4 regions of the Kitasatospora sp. NPDC018058 genome follow, and region 4 is predicted to be linked to each of the others. Evidence: riboswitches for the same ligand, from Rfam matches in the RefSeq annotation. Region 4 holds a riboswitch; each other region holds the start of a gene.
What was found. Region 4 has a riboswitch for cyclic di-AMP ahead of ACH4E7_RS31045 (CAP domain-containing protein). Riboswitches for the same ligand answer to the same signal wherever they lie in the genome.

Region 1 (5,789 bases), on a different contig from region 4:
AGCTCGACGGCGTCCAGGGTCTCGGTCAGCGAGCCGATCTGGTTCACCTTCACCAGCAGCGCGTTGGCGGTGCCGGTCTCGATGCCCTTGGCCAGGCGGGCCGGGTTGGTGACGAACAGGTCGTCGCCGACCAGCTGGACCTTGTCGCCCAGCTTGACGGTCATGGCCTTCCAGCCGTCCCAGTCCGACTCGTCCAGCGGGTCCTCGATGGAGACCAGCGGGTAGGCGGCGACCAGCTCGGCGTAGTACTCGATGAGCTCGGCGGCCGAGAGGGCCTTGCCCTCGAACTGGTAGGCGCCGTCCTTGAAGAACTCGGAGGAGGCGACGTCCAGGGCCAGGGCGATGTCACGGCCGGGGACGTAACCGGCCTTCTGGATCGCCTCCATGATGAGGTCGAGGGCCTCGCGGTTGCTGTCCAGGTTCGGGGCGAAGCCGCCCTCGTCGCCGAGGCCGGTCGACAGGCCGCGCTCCTTCAGCACGCCCTTGAGGGTGTGGTAGACCTCGACGCCCCAGCGGACGGCCTCGGAGAAGGACTCCGCGCCGATCGGGGCGATCATGAACTCCTGGATGTCGACGTTGGAGTCCGCGTGCGAGCCGCCGTTGAGGATGTTCATCATCGGGACCGGCAGGACGTGCGCGTTCGGGCCGCCCAGGTAGCGGAACAGCGGCAGGTCGCTGGCCTCGGAGGCGGCGTGCGCGACGGCCAGCGAGACGCCCAGGATGGCGTTGGCGCCGAGCGAGGACTTGTCCGGGGTGGCGTCCAGGTCGAGCATGGCCTGGTCGATCAGGCGCTGCTCGGTGGCGTCGTAGCCGACCAGCTCCGGGCCGATCTGCTCGATGACGGCCAGGACGGCCTTCTCGACGCCCTTGCCGAAGTAGCGGTTCTTGTCACCGTCGCGCAGCTCCAGCGCCTCGAAGGCGCCGGTCGAGGCACCCGACGGGACAGCGGCACGACCGGTGCTGCCGTCGTCGAGGCCGACCTCGACCTCGACCGTGGGGTTGCCGCGCGAGTCGAGGATCTCACGGGCTACGACGACATCGATGGACGGCACGAGGCATCTCCTTGCGGAAGCAGGGTCCGGCCGACGGTGGTGGCTGTCGGCGGGACGATTGCGGAGTCGTTACGACCAGAGCCTAACCGCCCGGGCTCCCGGGGCCACGTTGACCTCGGCTTCGTCTCAGCGTGTGGCCCCACTACCCACCGGTAGTTCACCTGCTTGTCCCAGCTTGTCCCTTTGCCGCGGACGAATGCGGGCGAAGGGGGCCGGGCGCGGCCCCCTTCGTTCCCGGGGTGTTGCTCGAGGTCCTTCGGGGCGTCAGCCGGGGGCCCGTGGACCGGCTCAGCCGAGGTGCAGGACCTGGCCGGGCATGATCAGGTTCGGGTCGCCGCCGACCGTGCCGCGGTTGCCGCCGTACAGCGCCTGCCAGCCGCCGGACACGCCCTGGGCGGCGGCGATGCTCGACAGGGTGTCACCGGAGTGGACGGTGTAGTCGTGGCCGGCCGGGGCGGCCTGGGCCGGCTGGGCGGCGCGCGGGGCGGCGTGCTTGGGGGCGTACTGCTGGGCCGACTGATCGACAGGCTTCTCGGCCTGCCTGGGAGCGGCGTGCTTCGGGGCGTACTGCTCCGCCTTGGGGGCCTGCTGCTTCGGGGCCTGCTGCTTGGGCGTCTGCTGCTGCGGGGCGGCCTGCGGCTTGGCGTCCGAGGAGGTGTCGACCACGGCCGGGGCGCCGCCCTTGCTCAGGCCCGCCTTCTGGGAGCAGACCGGCCAGGCGCCCGGGCCCTGGGAGGCCAGCACCTTCTCGGCGACCGAGATCTGCTGGGCCTTGCTGGCCTGGTTGGCCTGCGACGCGTAGGCGGTGCCGCCGAACGCCTTCCAGGTGCTGGAGGTGAACTGCAGGCCGCCGTAGAAGCCGTTGCCGGTGTTGATGCTCCAGTCGCCGCCGCTCTCGCACTGGGCGACGGAGTCCCAGGCGGAGGCCGGGGCGGCGGAGGCGCCGGTGGCGGCGAGGAGCGGCATCGCGAGTCCGACGCCGGCCACACCGGCGACGGCGATGGCCTTCTCGGTCTGGGTGCGACGACGGTGACGGCCGGTTCCAACGAGCAGCATGAAGAGGTCCCTCTCCGCACGCCTGCGAGGTGAGCTGTCGGGTTCGGACCGGGAGGTGGCCCGGCCGCCGCATGCGGAAACGGTTCCGCTCGGGCGGCTTCACCCCAAGCCGTGGAGGACGGCAACAAACGTGGTTCCCCCGCCCCTGCCCAGGGTTCTGGTCGGCTTCCCGTGGCGCGGCGGGCAGGATTCGGCGTTCCGCGCACGAGGTCCGCAGCTGCGAACTCCAGGGAGACTAGACAGATCCTCAGATCAATCACAAGCTCATATCGTCGACATCACACCAAAATTACGGCACGTGATCAATCGCCTACCAACGGCTCCCCTATGTCCGGATTGATGGCTGTTCATACCGGGATCAAGGGTGCACCAGCGACGTCAAGTCAGTGTGTCGGAGCCTCAGGAACGGCGTGCGGCGACCGGATCTCGGGACTGAATTCGACCGGAAGTTCGCGCAATCCACGCATGATCAGGCCGCCGCGCCAGCGCAGATTCTCCGGGGTTTCAGCCAGTCGGAGATCGGGCAGTCGGGAAAGCAGCGTGGCCAGCGCGGCACGCCCTTCCAGCCGGGCCAGCGGGGCACCGATGCAGTAGTGGATGCCGTGCCCGAACCCCAGGTGGGGGTTGTCGGCCCGGGCCAGGTCGAGGGTGTTCTCGTCCGCGAACCGGGCCGGGTCGCGGTCCGCCGCCGCCAGCACCACCAGCACCGGATCGCCGACCGGGATGTCCACCCCGCCGATGGTCAGCGGCCGGGTCGCGAACCGCCAGGTCGCCAGCTCCACCGGCCCGTCGTAGCGCAGGAGTTCCTCGATCCCGGTCTCCAGCAGCGCGGTCTCCCCGCGCACCACCGACTCCTGCAGCAGCGCCCGCTGCCCCGGATCGCGCAACAGCGCGTACATCCCGTTGCCGATCAGGTTGATGGTGGTTTCGAACCCCGCGAAGATCAACACGAAGCACATGGCGGCGGCCTCGTTCTCCGTCAGGTGCTCGCCGTGGTCGCTGGCCCGGATCAGGCCGGAGATCAGGTCGTCACCGAGGTCGGCCCGCTTGCGGTGGATGAGGTCCACCAGGTAGGCGCGGATGCGCTTGACCGCCCGGCCCACGCCGCCGCGTTGCCCACCGTGGTGGCGGATCATCATGCCCGCCCAGTCCCGCAGATCGTCCTGGTCCTCGGCCGGCACGCCCAGCATGTCGCAGATCGCGTAGATGGGGAGCGGGAAGGCGAACTCGTGGATCAGGTCCGCCGAACCGCGCTGCGCGAAGCCGTCGATCAGCCGGTCGGTGAGCTGCTGCACCCGCGGCTCGAACTCGGCCACCCGGCGCGGGGTGAACGCCTTCGACACCAGACGGCGCAGCCGGGTGTGGTCCGGCGGGTCGATGTTCAGCAGGTGGGTCATCAGATCCGCCTGCCGCTCCCCCGGGATGCCCACCCGGCCGGTGCGGTGCGCCTGCCCGCTGTGGTGCGCCGGGTTCTTCGACAGCCGGCTGTCCGCGAGCGCCTGCCGGGCGTCCGCGTAGCGCGTCACCAGCCACGCCTCCACCCCGCTCGGCAGCTTGGTGCGGTGCACCGGGGCGTGCTCGCGCAGCCACGCGTAGGCGGGGTACGGATCGGCGGCGAACTCCCAGGTGAAGAGCTGCGGGGCGGGCTGGGCGGCGTCGGGCTGAGCAGGCATGGGTCGACCGTAACCGCTGGGCCCGGCGCGCCCTGCCCGCCGCCCGTCCGCGAGCGGCGCGCGAGCGGTCCGCCGACGGCGGGCGATCACGCCGCCAACGCTCCGTGGACGGCCCGTGGACGGACCGTGGACAGCTCTTGGACAGCTCTTGGCCGGGTGGCAGGCGTGAGTCTGGTCACCTGCGGGGTAATCCCTGTTGCGGAGGGTCAGGACGTGCCTACGATCCTCCGCAGTACGCGTGGGCGCCGGTGCGGTGTCGCCCACAGGGAGGAGCAGACCATGCCGGTCAGCGGGGCAGTCGTCGTCATCGCGGTACTCGACGGCGGTTCGGGAGCCGACCTCGCCCGCCGGTTCACCGCGGCCGGCGCCGCCGGGATGCTGATCGCCGACACCCACGTCGGCATCGCCGAGGACCTCGCCGCCGAACTCGACCGGCCCGGCTGCCCCGTCGTCGGCGTCTCCGCGGACATCCGCCGCCCCAGCGACGTCGCCGCCCTGGTCGACACCGCCGAGAAGCACCTCGGGCCGATCGACCTCTTCTGCGTCGCCGGCCCGAACGGCGAGCGGATCGTCTCCCTCGCCGACCTGCCCGACCACCTCGACCTGGAGCGCCTCGCCGAACTCGTCGCCCTCATCGGCGAGGCCATCGGCGAACTCGTCCCGCCGCAGCGGCGCCCGGCCGAGCACACCGCCACGGCGGCCTGAGCCGACTACTCCGGCTTGAGCCCCTCGGCCGCGCGCACCGCGCCACGGTAACCGCGCGCGGCCGAGCGCAACGCCGCGTCCACATCCACCCCGGCGTCGTGCGCCCGCTGCACCACCGCCAGCAGCAGCCGGCCCGCCGACTCCGCGGTCAGCTCCGCCGGCAGCTCGTACGGCGCGTCCGGCACACCCGCGAACCCCGCCCGGCGCACCCGGGACACCAGCTTCGCCGCGTACGCCAGTGCCGGCAGCCCGGCCGGCACGCCGTCCAGCACCGACTCCCGGTCCGCCTTCTCGGCCGCCTTCAGCTGCTCCCAGTTCGCCTCCACCTCGGCGGCGCCCGCGGCCTCGACGTCCCCGAACACGTGCGGGTGCCGGTACACCAACTTCTCCACGATGTCCCCGGCGACGTCGTCGATCGTGAACGGCCCGGTCGGGTGCTCCTCGGCGATCCGGGAGTGGAAGAACACCTGGAGCAGCACGTCGCCCAGCTCCTCGCGCAACGTGTCCCGGTCCCCCTCCTCGATCGCCTCGACCAGCTCGTACGCCTCCTCGACCAGGTACTTCACCAGGCTCTCGTGCGTCTGCTCGGCGTCCCACGGACACCCGCCGGGCGAACGCAGCCGGTCCATCACCGACACCAGGTCCAGCAGCCGCGACCCCGGCAGGTCGTACGAACCCGGCAGCACCTCGATCTCCGGCACCTCCCCGGCGTGCTCCACCGCCAGCCGCGCCAGCGCGTTCGTCAGCCCCGGATCCCCGTCCGGACTCCCCAGCCACACCGTCGGCCCCGCTTCCGCCGACTGCTCGGTCAACAGCCGCGCCAACGCCGGCGCCGACGCCGCCCCCACCGCCTCGACCGCCACCCCGGCCTGCCGCACCGCGGCCACCTGCGGATGCCCCTCCTCCCCCACCAACACCCGCCCTGCCGACCGCAACGCCTCCCACGCCGGCCACGCCAGCAACCCGGGGGCCACCCGGTGGGTGGTGGTCAGCAGGATCAACTTCGCGCCCGGAACATTCGTCGTCACACCTCGAACCTACCCGCCCCCGCCGGCAGCCCGCCGGGCCGGACGCACTCCCGCTCGCACCGGAAGTCGGCCCCGCCGGCTTCCCACGTCCGAACGGCACCCGCAGAGCCCCGCCAGCCGACGGCACGGGACACCCGTCACCGGCGAGGGATCAGCGGGTGGGGGGCCAGGGCGTGGGGTGGTGGGGCTGAAGGGTGGTGAGGGATTGACGGAGGCGGCGGACGGCGGGGTGGTGGGGGCCGTCGCGGCGTTCGCGTTCGAGGAGGAGTCGGAGG
Region 2 (5,789 bases), on a different contig from region 4:
ACGCGCTCTGCGGGGTGCGCTTCGACGAGGGCGCGCTCGGGACGGCGATCAACGTCGGTCAGTTCCTCTCGACCGGCACCTTCTGGAAGACCGAGAAGTGCGCCGGGCCGCAGCACGACAACCCGATCGGTCTCGCCCCGGCGCCCGAGGCGCAGAAGCAGCTCCCGACGGGGGTGGCGGTGCCGGCCTACGCCGGCGACGCGCAGTGCAACAGCCGCGGCTTGACCGAGCTCGGCGAGTACGCGGTGCACGGGCTGATGAAACGCAAGATGATGCTCGAGGTCGACCACATGAGCGTCAAGGCGGCCGCGCGCTCGTTCGACATCCTGGAGTCCGAGTCCTACCCGGGCGTGATCTCCTCCCACAGCTGGATGGACCTCGACTGGATCGAGCGGGTCTACAAGCTCGGCGGATTCGTCGCCCAGTACATGAACGGCGCCGAGGCGTTCAGCGCTGAGGCCAAGCGCACCGACGCGCTGCGCGACAAGTACCACGTGGGCTACGGCTACGGCACCGACATGAACGGCGTCGGCGGCTGGCCCGGCCCGCGCGGGGCGAACACCCCTAACCCGGTGCACTACCCGTTCCGCAGCCAGGACGGCGGATCCCTCATCGACCGCCAGACCACCGGGGCGCGCACCTGGGACATCAACACGGACGGCGCCGCGCACTACGGTCTGGTGCCGGACTGGCTGGAGGACATCCGGCAGGCCGGCGGCCAGGACGTGGTGGACGATCTCTTCCGCGGCGCCGAGTCCTACCTCACCACCTGGGGAGCCTCGGAGCAGCACCGGGCCTCGGTCAACCTGGCCGCGGGCCGCCCGGCCACGGCCAGCACCACCGAGTGGTGGAACCCGTTCGTCAGCTACGCGCCCGGCCGGGCGGTGGACGGAGACCCGGGTACTCGCTGGGCCAGCGAGTGGAGCGACGACCAGTGGCTCCAGGTCGACCTCGGGTCCACCACCCTGGTCGGGCGCGTCACGCTGGACTGGGAACGCGCCTACGGGCGGGCGTACCGGATCGAGGTCTCCACCGACGGGAGCAGTTGGCAGTCGGTATGGTCCACCACCACGGGGGACGGCGGCATCGACACCGCACGGTTCGGCGGCGTCCCGGCCCGCTACGTCCGCGTGCACGGGGTGCAGCGCGGCACCCAGTGGGGTTACTCGCTGTACGAGGTCGGCGTCTACAGCAGCTAGGACTCTTCCGGTCGGCCACGCGGGGTCGATCCTCCGGACTCCGCGCCGCACCCGGCGGGGGACAGGCCGTGGTCACCACGACCGGGTGGCACCGGGGCCGCAGGCGGCCCCGGTGCGGAAAGGCCGGGAACAAGGGGGAACGGGGGTGCCTCGACCTTGGGAGCGGGCGTCGGGGACCGGACCGGGCAACGGCACTCAGGCCTGCGTGACCAGCTCCAGGTACGAGTCGTGCCACAGGTCCTCGTCCCCGTCCGGCAGCAGCAGGATGCGGTCGGGCCGGAGCGCCTCGATGGCGCCGGGGTCGTGGGTGACCATCACGATCGCGCCCGGGTAGGTGCCGACCGCCGCCAGGACCTCCGCCCGGGAGACCGGGTCCAGGTTGTTGGTCGGCTCGTCCAGGAGGAGCACGTTGGCGCCGGAGTGGGGTGGGGGCAACACTCTGCCAACCGCGATCGGGTACGTCGACCTCTACCTGCGCAAATCGCGTGTGGTACGTCATGAGGATCCCCGAGAGCCGACCTCCATCGAGCGGCTGGCTCCCGCCTGATGAGTTCATCGCCACCCTCCCTCGGGCGACCGCGTACGCCTCGCTGTACCGGAGACGCTGGCCGAGATGTGTCGGCCGGCCGCCGCGCCGGACGGCGACTGGTCGGCCGGCTACGGCCTGGGCCGGCAGCTCCAGCAGGTGGTCAGCCGGCTGCGGGTCGGCCACGGCGGCTCGATGCCCGGCTTCCTCGCCTCGCTCTTGTTCAGGGAGCAGGACGATGTGGCGGTCGTCATGCTCGTACACCACGGCCAGCCCCAACCTCGGCCAGGTGGCCCGCGACCTGATCGCGATCACCGCCGGGCGCGAGCCGCGGATCCCCGAGCCCGGGCGGCCCTTCACCGACGTCGACCCTGGAGCTGTTGGCGCTGACCGGCCCCTGGTGCTGTGGCACCAGCGCGGTCGCGCTGCACCTGCGAGCCGGCCGTGTGCTGGAGCTCACAGCGCTGGGCGGCGCGGCCCGCACCTCACGGTTCCGGCCCGGGCCGGACGGGACCTGGACCGGGCTGGACGGCTACTGCGCGGGCGAGCCGCTGCGCGTGGTGCACCGGGCCGACAGCACGGTCGACCACCTGGACCAGGCCGGCTTCGTCCACACCCGCACCCCGTACGATCCGGCAGCCGAGGTGCCGGGAGGCGTCGATGCGCAGGGTTGGCAGGCAGGCTGACCTCCGGTCAGGTCGGCGCGCCCCAGGGCGGGCGCGCCGGCCCGAACCCGCGACCCGCACGGCGCGCCATCGGGCGGTGGCCGCCGCGCTGGGCCCGGCGGCCCGTACTGACACGGACTCATAGGGCCGTTGTCGAATCGTTATCAAGCGCTATTGTGGATCATTCGGACAATCCGGCCGGGCCGTGACCCAGCTCACGAGGCCTTGTGCTAATGGCTCCGTGCCGTTTACGGTCCTTCTCGTTCGTCTCCGTACGAAACGAACCCCGCTCTCCGGAACGCCGAATCCTGCCGCCGGATCGGGCGGGCACGTGCATCCATGAAGCACCGCGGCAGGGGCGGGGGACCCACAGGTAAGTCGCCTCATCCGGACTGGTTCCGGCGGGGCTAGGGGTGAAGCCGCGTCTCTGCGCGGCCGGGCAACTCCAGCCCGAACCCGACAGCTCACCTCGCAGGCGTGTGAGAGGAATCGCACTTCATGCTGCCCGTCAACGCTCGCCCCAGCCTGTTCGCTGTCGGTTCCGTCAAGCGCATCGTCGCGGCCGCCGTGGTCGTCGGCGTCGGCGTCGGCATCCCGGTGGTCGCCGCCACCGCCGCGAACGCCGCCCCCGTCAAGCCCGCCCCGGCGCACTCGGCCCCGGCCGCCGCCCCGCAGGCGCCCGCTGTCTACACCGTCCAGAGCGGTGACTCCCTCACCAAGATCGCCACCACGCACAACGTGCAGGGCGGCTGGCAGAGGCTCTACGAGCTCAACAAGTCCGTGCTGACCAAAGGCCCGGGCAAGATCTACCCGGGCCAGCACCTGACCCTGGGCGGGGCCGCCCCGGCTCCGGCCAAGCCGGCCGCCGCCAGCCCGTTGGCCGCCACCCCGGCCGCCCCGGTCGCCAACACCCCGGCCGCGCTGCAGGCGCTTGCGGCCTCGATCGTCCCGGCGAACCAGCTGGCCTCGTTCGACCAGATCATCAGCCACGAGAGCGGCTGGAACATCCACGCCACCAACCCGAGCTCGGGTGCCTACGGCCTGCCGCAGGCGCTGCCCGGCAACAAGATGGCCTCGGCCGGTTCCGACTGGCAGAACAACCCCGCCACCCAGCTCAAGTGGGCCCTGCAGTACATGAACACCGTCTACGGCAGCCCGAACGCCGCCTGGGCGTTCTGGCAGGTGCACAGCGCGTACTGATCGGACCTCTCCCGATCAGTACGGCCTGATCGGGCCTGATCGGCCTGTTCGAACCGATGGGTCCGAGCGAGTACCGCCTGTCGGCCGGATGTCCGGCGGCTGACGGGTGCCAAGCGGCCACCTGACCGGCCCGGTTCACGTAGCGATGCGTGAGCCGGGCCGTCGGCGTGCCCGGGGTCCGGACGGGACCGCGGTGCGGGCAGTCCGCCGCGGCGTAGCGCACCGGCTACTCGGCGTACACGGCGAGGTCCTCGTCCCACCTCGAACACCGTTGGAACGGCCGTTGTGATCTCAGTGAATCCCGCACCGTCAGGGGAGGGCGGGGAGTGGCGAGTGTCGGTACTCCTCCATCGCGTCGAGCAACCAGTCCGCGAGGTACTGGGCGAACGACCCGCGGACCAGGAGCCGGTACGACGGCGCCTCGTCGAGCTGGTGGAGCACCACGTTGACCTTGGACACCGTCGTCTGGGCGCAGCGGCCCGGCGCGAAGGCGCGCGGGTGCAGATCGAGTGAGCAGCCCTTCTCCAGCACCTGGCGTGCGGCCGGGCCGGTCAGTTCGAGCGTCGTGCGGTTGGCGGAGACGTCCACGACCGATCCGGGCTCGTCTGCCAGCGCCGCGCGCAGAACCCGCTCGGTGGTCGGCCCCGAGCCGTCGGGGCCGACGACGAGCCACTCGTCCGGGCCCAGCCACAGCACCTGGAGGTCGCCTGCTCGGACGGCGGTGTCGGCCTGGGCCGGCAGAGCCGCGCCGAGCGCCTTGCCGACCCGCGCCGCGGCCGCGCCGGCCGGGTCGAGCCGGAGGTTGAGCTGGGCATGGAACGGGACCTCGCGCAGCCGGACACCTCGTTCGCTGGTGACAGCAGGGCCGAGATGGGGGTACCCACGGCCGGAGGCTGGGGGAGTGTCGGTGAGATGTCCGAGCGGACTCTGCCGCAGCCGGTCAACCGTCACGGCGGGCTCCCTTCGGGTCGTAGAGGACGGGGTCGGCGACGGTCGCGGCGACCGTGCGGCCGTCTGCGAGCGGTGCGAGGACGGTCTCGCCGATCCTGTCCCGGCCGCCTCGGACGAGGGCGAGAGCGAAGGTCCGGCCGAGCGCGGCGCTGCGGTAGCTGGAGGTCACGTGGCCGAGCGAGGGCACCGGGCCGGCCGTGGTGTCGACGCCCTCGGCCACCAGCTGGGAGCCCTCCGGCAGCAACTCGGCGCGGTCGACCGGCAGCAGCGCGACCAGGTGCTTCCGGTCGGCCCGCGCGGTGTCCGCCCGCCGGAAGGACCGCTTGCCGACGAAGTGCTTGTGGCGGGAGACGATCCACTCCATGCCGAGGTCCTGCGGGGTGACCGTGCCGTCCGTGTCCTGGCCGACGATGGGGTATCCCTTCTCCGCGCGTAGCACGTGCATGGTCTCGGTGCCGTAGGGGGTGATTCCGGCCGGGCCGCCCGCCGCGATCACGGCCTCCCACGCGGCGAGGCCGAACCAGCTCGCGACGTTGATCTCGTACGCCAGCTCGCCGGAGAAGGAGATGCGGCAGATCCGGGCCGGGATGCCGTTGGCCAGTCCGGCCTGACTGACCGTCATGAACGGGAATGCCTCGTTGGAGACGTCCAGATCGGGCGCGAGGGCGGTAAGGACCTCACGGGACCGGGGGCCGACGACGGCGACGGTGGACCACTGCTCGGTCACCGAGGTGCAGCGCACGCGCAGCTCGGGCCACTCGGTCTGCAGCCACTCCTCGAGCCAGTCGAACACGGCCGCCGCGTTGCCCGTGGTCGTCGTCAGGTAGTAGTGGTCGTCGGAGAGCCGCACGGTGACACCGTCGTCGAAGACCATGCCGTCGGGACGGCACATGATGCCGTAACGGGCCGATCCCACGGCCAGTTTGGCGAAGCCGTTGGTATAGATGCGGTCCAGGAACGCCCCGGCGTCGGGGCCGACGATGTCGATCTTTCCGAGGGTGGAGGCGTCCATGACCGCGACGCCTTCGCGGGCCGCTCGGCACTCCCGCAGCACGGCGGCGTCCATGTCCTCATCCGACTCCGGGTAGTACCGGGGGCGCTTCCACTGGCCGACGTTCTCGAAGACCGCGCCGTGCCGGACGTGCCAGGGGTGGATCGGCGTGGTGCGCACCGGGTCGAAGAGTGGGCCGCGCTCGCGCCCGGCGAGGAGGGCGAAGGAGACGGGTACGTACGGGCCGCGGAAGGTGG
Region 3 (5,789 bases), on a different contig from region 4:
CGTGTACAGATGAACGTACGGGTCCATCCCCGCCGCCAGGAACGCCAGCACCAGCCCGGCCGCGATCACCGACTGCACCACCGAGGCGACGTACGGCGAGCCGTGCCGCGGGTGGGTGCGGCCGAGCGCCGGGTGCAGGAAGCCCTCCCGCCCGATCGCGTCGAGGCCTCGAAGACGATGTACGCCATGACCGCGAGCAGCCCGGAGGCCATCCCGGCGACCCTGCCCAGCCCGTGCGAGACGTACCCGTAGAACGCCCCGGCCGCCGTGATGTGCCGGGCCATCGCCACGTACCCGACCGAGAACACCGTGAGCACCACGGTCGCCACGATGTACGCGGCGGGCGCGCCGACCCCGTTGCCCTGCCCGATCACGATCGGCAGGTTCCCGGTCATCGCGGTGATCGGTGCGGCGGTGGCGATCGCCATGAACACCACGCCCGTCAGGCCCACCGAGCCCGCCTTCAGCCGGTCGACCCGGCCCGCTCCCCGACCGCATCCCCGCTCCCGACCGCCATCCGGCCTCCTCGTCCGCCCACACCCGTCCGCCCACACCCGTCCGCCCGCCGGAGAAGGGCTGGGCGGTGACTGCCCGACAGCATCGCGCGACCGGGGCCGCACCCGAAAGACGACGAATCTCGCCAAAGGCAGCAGGAGTTGACGCCAGGTTCGACCGCTCGAACACGCCCGGAGCCGGAAACGGCAGCGGCCGGCCCGGCTTCGCGAGGAATCCTCGCGAAGCCGGGCCGGCCTTGGGCGTGTCCCGCGCCCATGTCCACTGATGCGGCGATCACCCGGTCGAGCGGTCACCCGACATGACCATCCCGGGCGGTCGATTCGCCCCGCAACAGCGGTGGTTCCTGAAACCCGCGGTCAGCGCAGGGTCAGAGCGCGACGCCGTGCGCCCGCAGGTAGGCGACCGGGTTGATGTCCGAGCCGTACTCCGGACCGGTACGGATCTCGAAGTGCAGGTGCGGGCCGGTCACGTTGCCGGTGGCGCCGGAGAGGCCGAGCCGCTGGCCGACGGTGACGGTCTGACCGACCTTCACGCCGATCACCGACAGGTGCGCGTACTGCGCGTACTTGCCGTCGGCGAGCTTGATCTCGACCTCGTTGCCGTAGGCGCCGCCGTTGCCGGCCTTCACCACGACACCGTTGGCGACCGCGCGCAGCGGGGTGCCGGTGGAGGCGACGAAGTCCTGGCCGGTGTGGTGGCCGGAGGCCCACATCGAGCCGGCCACGCCGTACGCCTCGCCCAGCACCGGGTTGGCCAGCGGGGCGACGTAGCCGGAGGTGGCGGCGACCGGGGCGGCCGGCTTGGCCGGGGCGACCGGGGCCGGGGCGGCCGGCTTGGCCGGGGCGGCGCTCTGCACCTGGGTCTGGAGCTGGGCGCCCGGCTTGGCGGCCTCGGTCTTGACCTGCAGCTGGGTGTCCGCGGCCGCGGCGGCGCTCTGGGTGACCGGGGCGGCCGGCTTGGCCGGGGCGGCCGGAGCTGCCGGCTTGGCGGCGTCCGCCGCGAGCGAGAGCTGCTGGCCCGGGAAGATCAGGTCCGGGTTGGCGCCGACCACCGAGCGGTTCCGCTCGTACAGCGCGTGCCAGCCGCCCTCGACCTGCTTGGCGTCGGCGATCGTGGTCAGGGTGTCGCCGCTGACGACCCGGTAGCTATCGAACGCGGCGGCCGGAACGGCCGGCTTGGCCTCCGCGGCGGCGGTGTGCTGCGCGACCGAGGCGGCCGGCGCACCCGGGGCGGTGTGCGCCTGGGCGCCCATCGCGGTCACGAGCGGCAGGGCGAAGGAGGCACCGGTGACGGCGATGCCGATGCCGAAGCGGGCGGCGCGGGGCAGGGCGATACGACGGGCCTGAGCAGGCATGGATTTCCTCTCCGACGCCTGCGAGGTGAGCTGTCGGGTTCGGGCTGGAGTTGCCCGGCCGCATGCGCGGCTTCACCCCAAGCCGGTCCTGGACGTTCGCGCTGAGAAGCGCGAACTCCGGACCGGCGACTTACCTGTGGGTCCCCCGCTCCTGCCGTACAGAGCTCAGTTCGAACCATCGGGCAGCGGCAGGACTCGGCGTTCCACCCGGTGGATCCACCCGGGCTGGCCGGGCGGTCGCTGAACTAAAACCCATCCGTTCGGGTGAAGCAATGTCGATCTCTTGAACCGGCGACATCCCCCCGGAGGGTGGTGACCCTCCGCATGACCCGCCGCACGGTGCGTACACAATCCATTCACCGAGCGCCACTGATCCACGACCCTGTGCCGATCTCCACGCCCCAGCGCGACCGTGCGCTCACGCACCGCTCGCCACGGACGCGCCACGCGGTGACCCTTGTCACGTACGCCCCGCCGGGAGCAGGATCGGGCCGTGGCCACCTCAACAGCCGGCACCTTGCGCCTGGGCACCGCGCAGGGTCGCTGGGTACTCCTGGCAACCGTGCTCGGCTCCAGCATGGCGATGCTCGACGGCACCGTGGTGAACGTCGCCCTGCCCCGGATCGGCGCCGACCTCGGCGCCTCCCTGGCGTCCCTGCAATGGACGCTGAACGCCTATCTGCTCACCCTGGCGGGCCTGATCCTGCTCGGTGGCGCGCTCGGCGACCGGTACGGAAGGCGCCGGGTCTTCCTGATCGGCGTGGTCTGGTTCGCCGCCGCCTCCGCGGCCTGCGCCGCCGCCCCGAACATCGAAGTGCTGATCGTGGCCCGCGCCGTCCAGGGCATCGGCGGGGCACTGCTCACCCCCGGCTCGCTCGCCATGCTCCAGGCGGTCTTCCATCCTGACGACCGCTCGGCGGCGGTGGGCCTGTGGTCCGGCCTCGGCGGGGTCTCCGCCGCCGTCGGCCCGTTCCTCGGCGGCTGGCTGGTGGACGGCCCCGGCTGGCGCTGGATCTTCCTGCTGAACCTGCCGCTGGCCGCCGCCGTGGTCGCCGTGACCTCCCGGTACGTCCCGGAGAGCCGCGACGAGTCCGCCTCCGGCCGCTTCGACGTGCCCGGCGCACTGCTCGCCGCGCTCACCCTCGGCGCGATCACCTACGCGCTCACCGCCGCCGGGGAGGGTCTGTCCCCCGCCGTCTGGCTCACCGGCGCGATCGGCCTGCTGCTCGGCGCCGCCTTCGTCGCCGTCGAGCGCCGCACGCCCGAACCGATGCTGCCGCTCGGGCTGTTCTCCTCCCGGCTGTTCACCGCCGTGAACCTGGTCACCCTCTGCGTCTACGCGGCCTTCAGCGGGGTGTTCTTCCTGCTGGTGGTGCAGCTGCAGATCGTCTCCGGCTTCTCCCCGCTGGCCTCGGGCTTCGCCCTGGTGCCGATCACCGTGCTGATGCTGACGTTCTCGGCGCGCGCCGGGCGCCTCGGCAAGCGGATCGGCCCCCGTATCCCGCTCACGGTCGGCCCGCTGCTGTGCGCCACCGGGGTGCTGCTGATGCTGCGCATCGGCCCCGGCTCCTCCTACGGGGCGGACGTGCTGCCCGCCGTCGCCGTGATGGGCAGCGGGATGACCCTGCTGGTCGCGCCGCTGACCGCGACGGTTCTGGCCGCCGTCGAGGTACGGCACGCGGGCATCGCCAGCGGCGTCAACAACGCCGCCGCCCGCGCGGCCGGCCTGCTCGCGGTGGCCGCCCTCCCGGCGCTGGCCGGGCTGAGCGGCGACGCCTACCGGGTGCCGTCCTCGGTGGACTCCGCCTTCCACACCGCGATGCTGATCTGCGCGGGTCTGCTGGCCGCCGGCGGGCTGATCGCCTTCGCCACCGTCCGGGGCAATGTGCTCGCCCCCGAGGAGCACCCGGTGGCCGAGCCGAACTGCGACTGGCCCTGCGCCACCACCACCCCGCCGCTCGACCCCGGACACGCCCGGACGCACGAGGGCCCCGCCACCGGAACGGCGGCAGGGCCCTCGGAGAGTTGACCGATCGTCAGGGAATGCCGCTCTCCTAGAGGATGTCGGCCGGCGCGTACTTGGCCGCCTCCGGGTAGGCCGCCGCGACGGTCTCCACCTGGCGGACCACCTCGGCGACCTGCGCCCCGGCCGCACCGGTGAACGACAGCCTGTCGGCCAGCAGCGCGTCCAGCGCGGCCCGGTCCAGCGGGATCCGCTCGTCGGCGGCCAGCCGGTCCAGCAGCTCGTTCTCGCGGGCGCCCGCGCGCATCGCCAGCGCGGAGGCGACGGCGTGCTCCTTGATGACCTCGTGCCCGGTCTCCCGGCCGACGCCCGCGCGCACCGCGCCCATCAGCACCTTGGTGGTGGCCAGGAACGGCAGGTAGCGGTCCAGCTCGGCCTCGATCACGGCCGGGAAGGCGCCGAACTCGTCCAGGACGGTCAGGAAGGTCTCCAGCAGGCCGTCGAAGGCGAAGAAGGCGTCCGGCAGCGCGACCCGGCGCACCACCGAGCAGGAGACGTCGCCCTCGTTCCACTGGTCGCCGGCCAGCTCACCGGTCATCGAGGCGTAGCCGCGCAGGATCACGGCCAGGCCGTTGACGCGCTCGCAGGAGCGGGTGTTCATCTTGTGCGGCATCGCGGAGGAGCCGACCTGGCCCTCCTTGAAGCCCTCCGTCACCAGCTCGTGACCGGCCATCAGGCGGATGGTCTTGGCCAGGCTGGACGGCGCGGCGGCCAGCTGGACGAGGGCGGTGAGCACCTCGAAGTCCAGCGAGCGCGGGTAGACCTGGCCGACGCTGGTCAGCACGTTGTCGAAGCCGAGGTGGCCGGCGACCCGGCGCTCCAGCTCGGCCAGCTTCTGGGTGTCGCCACCGAGCAGGTCCAGCATGTCCTGGGCGGTGCCGACCGGGCCCTTGATCCCGCGCAGCGGGTAGCGGGCGATCAGCTCCTCCAGACGGCGGAAGGCGACCAGCAGCTCGTCGGCGATCGACGCGAAGCGCTTGCCCAGCGTGGTGGCCTGCGCGGCCACGTTGTGCGAGCGGCCGGCCATGACCAGCTCGGAGTGCTGGGCGGCGAGCCGGGCCAGGCGCACCAGGACGGCCACCGTGCGGTCGCGCACGTGCTCCAGGGACTGGCGGATCTGCAGCTGCTCGACGTTCTCGGTCAGATCCCGGGAGGTCATGCCCTTGTGGATCTGCTCGTGGCCGGCGAGGTCGCTGAACTCCTCGATCCGGGCCTTCACATCGTGGCGGGTGATCCGCTCACGGGCGGCGATCGAGCCGAGGTCGACCTGGTCGATCACCCGCTCGTAGTCGGCGACGGCGTTGGCCGGCACCTCGACACCGAGGTCCTGCTGGGCCTTCAGGACGGCGAGCCACAGGTGGCGCTCAAGGACCACCTTGTGCTCGGGGGACCACAGCTGGGCCAGGGTCGCCGAGGCGTACCGGGAGGCCAGGACATTGGGGATCTGGGGCTTCGCGCTCACGCTTCGCAAGCCTAACAGCCGAGGTCACGCCGGACGTCGGCGGATGGGGTAGGCTGCGCCGATTGAACGCCCGTCAGGTGACACCAAATAAACTTCTCGCGGCAAGGATACCACAGCAATGAACGGAACGCCAGCGAGTACATGGAGCTCCAGCGGCGCCCTTGCCGAGGCGCTGCGCACCGAACAGGTCCACCTCGACCGGCTCTACGCCCGCCTGGACACCGTCCGGGAGCAGGCCCGCCGCACCCGGGACGGCGCCCGCGACGGCGCGGGCGCCGGCGGCACCCACCAGGCCCGGCTGGAACGTGAGGTGCGCGCCCGCGAGGCCGCCCGGCGCGCCGCCCGACTCGACGCCGTGGAGCGCGGCCTCTGCTTCGGCCGGCTCGACCAGCGCGACGGCACCGTCCACTACATCGGCCGCGTCGGCCTGGTCG
Region 4 (5,789 bases):
GTCCGGCACCGCAGCCGGTACGCCACCAACGCCGCCATGTTTGACCAGGTCGACGAGCGCAATCGCTGAACCATATGCCCCTTTGTGGCGTCTTCTGCCCCAGTACCCATCCTGATCAAGGAGATCCCCCACCGTGAAGGTCCACCCCGTTACCGCCCTGTTCCCGATGCTCAGCCCCGACGAACTCCTCGACCTCGCCCAGGACATCGAGAGCAACGGCTTGACCGAGCCCGTCATCCTGGACGCCGACGGCGTCCTCCTGGACGGCCGCGGGCGACTCGCCGCCTGCGAATTGGCCGACGTCGAACCCCGCTTCACCACCTATCAGGGCGACGATCCGGTCTGCCTGATCGTGTCCGCCAACCGCCACCACCCGAACACCACCGCGAGCCAGCACGCCATGATCGCCGCGATGGCACGCTCACTCTCCCCGGGCTCACTCCCGTCCGACACCGCCCGCCACGGCATCAACGTCACCCGGCTGTCCATCGCCACCACCGTGCTCGAACACGCCCCCGACCTCGCCGAACAGGTCCGCACCGGCACCCTCGCCCTCAACGCCGCCTACACCGCCGTCCGCAGACGCAAGGCCGACGCCAAGGCCCTCCTCGCCCAGCACGCACGACTGCGCCGGGACGCCCCCGACCTCGCCGAGCAGGTCATCGCCGGCCACCTCGCCCTCACCGACGCCACCGTGGCCCTCGACGCCCGACAGGAGGAGGAACACCTGCGCCGGCGCGTCGAGGAGATCGACGCCATCCGGCTCGCCGACGGCGACACCACGCCGGCCTTCGCCCGGACCGCCGAAGCGGGCGATGTCGACTGGCGCGACGCCCATCAGAGAGCCGAGCAGTACCTCGCCCAGCGCCACGACGCCATCCGCCACGTCCAGCACAGCCTGGCCGGCATCGCGGAACTCTGGAGCGCCGTCCAGGACCTCGCCCACCACCCCCGGAGCCCCTACGCCCGGGAGATCCTCAAGGGCCTCACCGGCCCGGCGCGCACCCTCGCCAACCGCCTCATCGCTCTCGAGACCGGTTGCGCGACAGGCGCGGCCTAACCCGCACCCCGCCGCCGCTACGGCTGAGACAGCGGTCCGGAAGTCTTCTGCGGCGGCGGCGAAACAACCCGCCGCCGCTGTCTGTGCACACTCCAACGCGCTCCGCCGGCACCCCGGGCGCTACACCCCGTAGACGACGGTGATGCGGTCGCCGGTGTCGGAGGCCGGGTCGGTGCGGGCGGTGGAGTCGTCGGCCTCGGGATTCCTCGAACTCGAGCGCGGCCGCACGCACGGGCCGGTCGTCGACTGACGCGAGCCGGCTGCCTCGTCCGCCTCCGCCTCTCCGGGGCGGCGGCCGTCACGACCGGCATCGACGGCCGGGGAAGCTGTCCGATTAGGGTATATATGCGGCGGTATATCAGCGAATATGTCTTTCCATCAGATTTCGCCGGATGTCGGTGTGATATGCACGATACGAACTTGTGTCTCCCGGGTCGATCTGCCTAGCGTTCAGGCTGTTCGCACCTGCGGACCCTGCCGCCGGGACGCCGAGTCCTGTCCACCGGTCGGCCGGACGTCGAGCAGTGCACCGGGCAGGAGCGGGGGAACCAGGTAGTTCGCCGCGCCCTGCTCGGCCCGTTCGCGGGCGAGACGGGTGTGGCTAGGGGTGAAGCCGCCGCGTGCGGCCGGGCTACCTCACGGCCCGAACCCGACAGCTCACCTCGCAGGCGTCGCAGAGGGACGCCCCATGCTGACTTCAGGTACCGGCCGGCATCGCCGTGCGCGCCGGAGACACACCCCGCGTCTGGCCGCCACCGCCGGGATCGCCGGCGCCGGCCTTATGCTGCCGCTGCTGAGCGCGAGCGGAGCCTCCGCCGCGCCCGGCTACACCCACGCGAGCCACGCCGGGTGGCAGGAGCACCACCAGCACCGGCACCAGAGCGACTCCGATGGCCAGCACCGCCACCAAGCCGGCCCGCCCTCCACTCCGACCTCCACTCCGACCTCGCCCGAAGCCTCGCAGGCCGCGCCGTCGCCGTCCGCCCCGGCCTCCCCCGCCCCGGAATCCGCGACCGCGCGCCCCGGTGGCGAGTCCCAGGGCTCCCACTCGGCGCGGCCCTCCGCTCCGGCTCCGACCCCGGCGTCCCACACGTCCGCGCCGTCGTCCCCGTCCGCCCCGGCCACGCACGCCCCCGCCCCCGCGGCCACACCCACCACCCCGGCCGCGCAGACCGGTTCGAGCTCGGACGCCGTGCGGCAGGTCCTCAATCTGATCAACCAGGCGCGGGCCGCCCAGGGTCTGCCCGCCTACACCATCACGTCGGGGCTGACCAGCAGCGCCGAGGCCCACGATCAGACGATGGCCGACGGCTGTGGTATGTCCCACCAGTGCCCGGGCGAGGCCGAGTTGGGGGCGCGGGAGACGGCCGCGGGCGTCCAGTGGAACGCCGCCGGGGAGAACATAGGCTACGGCAACGGGGTCTCCACCTCGGCCCAGGACATCGCCGCCATGGCGGTGAGCCTGACCCAGGACATGCTGAACGAGACGCCGCCGAACGACGGCCACCGCAAGAACATCCTCAGCAGCGAGTTCACCCACATCGGCATCGCCGTCCACCGGGATGCCAGTGGAACCGTCTGGCTCACCCAGGACTTCTCCAACTGACCCGTCCGTCAAGGACGTGAGCCGAGGCCGGCCCGACCCCGTTTCGGGCGGGTCGGCCGCCTCCGTCCCGCGGGCACCCGGCCCGTGGGACGGAGGCGGCCGGAGGATCGGCCGGCGGACACCGTCCAAGCCGCTGACCCCGGACGTGACCGCCTGGTCCGATGGCGGCGGCAAGGTCACCGCGGCCCGCCGCCCGCTGCACGGCACCGACCCGGTCGCCCGCTGGATGCCCGGCGTCCTTGCCAAGCCCGAACCACTGGGCATGGCACGGGAGTCGGCAGTCATCAGCGGCGAGGAAGGCATCCTGTTCACCATGGGCGGATGCTCGGTCGGCGCGCTCACCTACGACATCGCCGATGGTCGCATCCAGAACCTCCGCTTCCAGGTCAACCCTGACAAGCTCACCGGCCTCGTCTGACCGCACGGGAGGCCGGTACCTGGCACGACAGCGGGCCGTACCGATGTCTCAGAACGAGCTGAGCTGTGGGTCCTGCGCTCGGCGATCTCGGCGTTCGGCGAGGGTCCGGCTGCTGGTGGCGGCCGCGGTGCGGGCGGCAGCCCCGTCCTAGGACCGGGCTGCCACGTGATCAACGTCGTGCTGCTCCCGGCCGACGGTCATGGTCTTGCCGTGCCGGTGGCGGCCAGCGATTCTGGGCCGATGCCAGGGCAGCAGCGTGCCGAACCCCGCGCCCGAACCCGGCCGGGACCTCTCCGATCAATGATCTTGTGGCAGATCGAGGCGATGGCGTTACTGGCCGGTAATTTGGCTGATCACCACCTCCCCTGAGGGTCCGTCAGATCGCTACGCTCCGGCAATCGATCGGTTCGAGCACAGATGGAGCGCGTGATGGAACGACCCACCCCCAGCCGTGGACGCCGGACGGCGAGTGCCGTCCTCGCGGCGACGCTCGCCCTCGGCGGGGCCGCCGTCGCACAGCCCGCCGTCGCACAGCCCGCCGTCGCGGACTCGCCGCTCGCGGCCGCGGTGGGTGTCGGGTCGTTCCGCCTGGCCGACGTCCCGATGAAGGACGGCGTCGTCCTCAAGGCCGACGTGTTCACCCCGGCCCCCGGGACGCCGGGAGCCGATCCGCAGGGGCGCTACCCGTTGGTGGTGCAGCCGGCCAGCTGGGGGCAGAACGACCTGGAGTACGTCGCCCAGGGCCGTGCGCTCGCCGCCGACGGGTACGTCGTCGTCACCTACACGGTGCGGGGTTTCTGGGGCTCCGGCGGGAAGGTCGATGTCGCCGGGCCCAAGGACGTCGCGGACATCTCCACGGTGATCGACTGGGCGCTCGCGCACACCCCGGCCGACCCGGACCGGGTCGGCATGGTGGGGCTCTCGCTGGGCGGCGGGCTGACCCTGCTCGGCGCCGCCTTCGATCCGCGGATCAAGGCCGTCGCCTCGCTCAGCGGCTGGGCCGACCTCACCGACTCGCTCTACAGCGGGCAGACCCGGCATCTGCAGGCCGCGGCCGTGCTCGCCGGCATCCAGGCCCCGACCGGCCGCAAGAGCCCCGAGTTCGCACGGGTGCTTGACGACCTCTTCGCCGACCGTGACCTGCCCGAGGTCATCGGCTGGGCGGACACCCGCTCCCCGGCTCGCTACCTGGACCGGATCAACGCGAACGGCACCGCCGTGCTGATGGCCAACGCCTGGGGCGACAGCTTCTTCAACCCCAGCCAGGTCACCGACTTCTACCAGCGGCTGACCGTGCCCAAGCGCCTCGAACTGCGCCCGGGCGACCACGCGAGCCAGGAATTCACAGGACTGCTCGGACTGGACAACGCCACCTGGAACAGCGCGCGCTCGTGGCTCGACCAGTACGTCAAGGGAGCCCCGGCCCCGGACACCCGACCGCAGCCGGTCCACCTGGAGGTCCGGCCCTCCGGCGCGCCCGAGAGCCACGCCGACTGGCGGTCCGTCAGCTCCCGCACCGAGCACCTCACGGTCGGCGCCGAGACCCTCGCTGCCGACACCTCCGGCGACCCGGCCTCCGCGAACTGGCGGACCACCGTGCTCGGCGGCATCCCCTCCGGTGCGAGCGGCGGCGTCGCCCTGCTGTCCGGGATGGTCGACCAGGCGGTGCACCAGCCGCCGACCGTGGTCGTCCCCCTGTTGGCCCGTTCGGCCGCCGTCGTCCGGCAGTCGAGGCCCTACCCGCAGGGCCTGTCGCTGCGCGGCGTCGCCCGGGTGCACACGACGGTCACCGCGACGGCCCCGCAGGGCACGGTCGTCGCCTACCTCTACGACGTGGACGCGCTCGGCGTCGGCCGGCTGATCTCGCACGCGCCGCAGAGCTGGTCCGGGCGGACGCCCGAGCAGCCGTTCCCACTGGACGTCCCGCTCTTCGCCACGGCCTACGACCTGCCGGCGGGCCACCGCCTGGCGCTGGTGCTGGGCACCCGCGACGCCCTGTACGGCGGGCAGACTCCGCTCGGCTCCCGGGTGACCTTCGGCTCGACCACGGCCGACCCGGCCGATCTGGCGCTGCCGGTGCGCTGATCGTCCGGCCGCTGCCGGGAACCCCCGAGAGCGTGCGGGCCCAGGAGACTCCTGGGCCCGTGGGGTCCCAGCGGCGAACGGCCGTCCGGCCCTGAGGCCGTGGAGCCACCGACCGGCGAGGAGCGGTTCGAGGAGGAAGAGCGCGCCAAGCGCATCGTCCAGCGGGACACGCTCACGATGTTGTCCGCGGACAACATCCCCGCCCCGGCCGCGCGGCCCGTCGTGGCCGAGCCGTCGCGGGCCGCCGTGTTGTCCGCGGACAACACGGCGCACGAGACCGGGCCGGGCGGGGGAGTAGCGTCGGCCGCGGTCGCCGCTTCGGAGCCGGAGATGTTGTCCGCGGACAACATGAGAGGGAACGTCGGTTGCGACGGGCCGCTCCGGCGGGCTGGAGATGTTGTCCGCGGACAACATCGATCGGCAGGCCGACACAGCCGGTGGATATGGACGGAAGGTCTGAATTGCTCTGTGTCGCGTGTGCTGACATCGGGCCAGCGGTTAGTAAACTCCCCTCATGACCGCACCAGCCATGCCCGATGACCGGGACAAGGTAGTTACCAAACTCCCCCAGCAGTTGCGGCGGGAGCTGAAGATCCGCGCCGCGACCGTCAACATCTCGA

Region 1: it holds a riboswitch for cyclic di-AMP, as region 4 does, so the genes downstream of both, ACH4E7_RS00530 (transglycosylase family protein) here and ACH4E7_RS31045 (CAP domain-containing protein) in region 4, are expected to answer to the same signal.
Region 2: it holds a riboswitch for cyclic di-AMP, as region 4 does, so the genes downstream of both, ACH4E7_RS10195 (LysM peptidoglycan-binding domain-containing protein) here and ACH4E7_RS31045 (CAP domain-containing protein) in region 4, are expected to answer to the same signal.
Region 3: it holds a riboswitch for cyclic di-AMP, as region 4 does, so the genes downstream of both, ACH4E7_RS26440 (peptidoglycan DD-metalloendopeptidase family protein) here and ACH4E7_RS31045 (CAP domain-containing protein) in region 4, are expected to answer to the same signal.

Annotation. Positions count from the first base shown of each region.
Region 1 covers NZ_JBIRFA010000001.1:111,391-117,179, reverse strand. The annotation lists gene eno (phosphopyruvate hydratase) at 1-1,052, opposite strand, end outside; gene ACH4E7_RS00530 (transglycosylase family protein) at 1,341-2,108, opposite strand; cyclic di-AMP (ydaO/yuaA leader) riboswitch at 2,114-2,281, opposite strand; gene ACH4E7_RS00525 (cytochrome P450) at 2,492-3,781, opposite strand; gene ACH4E7_RS00520 (SDR family NAD(P)-dependent oxidoreductase) at 4,061-4,486, shown strand; gene ACH4E7_RS00515 (MazG family protein) at 4,492-5,514, opposite strand; gene ACH4E7_RS00510 (protein kinase) at 5,524-5,789, opposite strand, start outside.
Region 2 covers NZ_JBIRFA010000006.1:35,333-41,121, forward strand. The annotation lists gene ACH4E7_RS10180 (discoidin domain-containing protein) at 1-1,199, shown strand, start outside; partial or broken gene ACH4E7_RS10185 (ABC transporter ATP-binding protein) at 1,395-1,622, opposite strand; gene ACH4E7_RS10190 (hypothetical protein) at 2,106-2,411, shown strand; cyclic di-AMP (ydaO/yuaA leader) riboswitch at 2,726-2,881, shown strand; gene ACH4E7_RS10195 (LysM peptidoglycan-binding domain-containing protein) at 2,889-3,590, shown strand; gene ACH4E7_RS10200 (sarcosine oxidase subunit gamma) at 3,900-4,541, opposite strand; gene ACH4E7_RS10205 (sarcosine oxidase subunit alpha family protein) at 4,531-5,789, opposite strand, start outside.
Region 3 covers NZ_JBIRFA010000019.1:117,613-123,401, forward strand. The annotation lists partial or broken gene ACH4E7_RS26435 (hypothetical protein) at 1-428, opposite strand, end outside; gene ACH4E7_RS26440 (peptidoglycan DD-metalloendopeptidase family protein) at 884-1,870, opposite strand; cyclic di-AMP (ydaO/yuaA leader) riboswitch at 1,873-2,051, opposite strand; gene ACH4E7_RS26445 (MFS transporter) at 2,364-3,899, shown strand; gene purB (adenylosuccinate lyase) at 3,925-5,364, opposite strand; gene ACH4E7_RS26455 (HelD family protein) at 5,474-5,789, shown strand, end outside.
Region 4 covers NZ_JBIRFA010000027.1:110,019-115,807, reverse strand. The annotation lists gene ACH4E7_RS31050 (hypothetical protein) at 134-1,060, shown strand; cyclic di-AMP (ydaO/yuaA leader) riboswitch at 1,578-1,746, shown strand; gene ACH4E7_RS31045 (CAP domain-containing protein) at 1,749-2,666, shown strand; gene ACH4E7_RS31040 (hypothetical protein) at 2,812-3,084, shown strand; gene ACH4E7_RS31035 (CocE/NonD family hydrolase) at 3,514-5,169, shown strand; gene ACH4E7_RS31030 (ParA family protein) at 5,684-5,789, shown strand, end outside.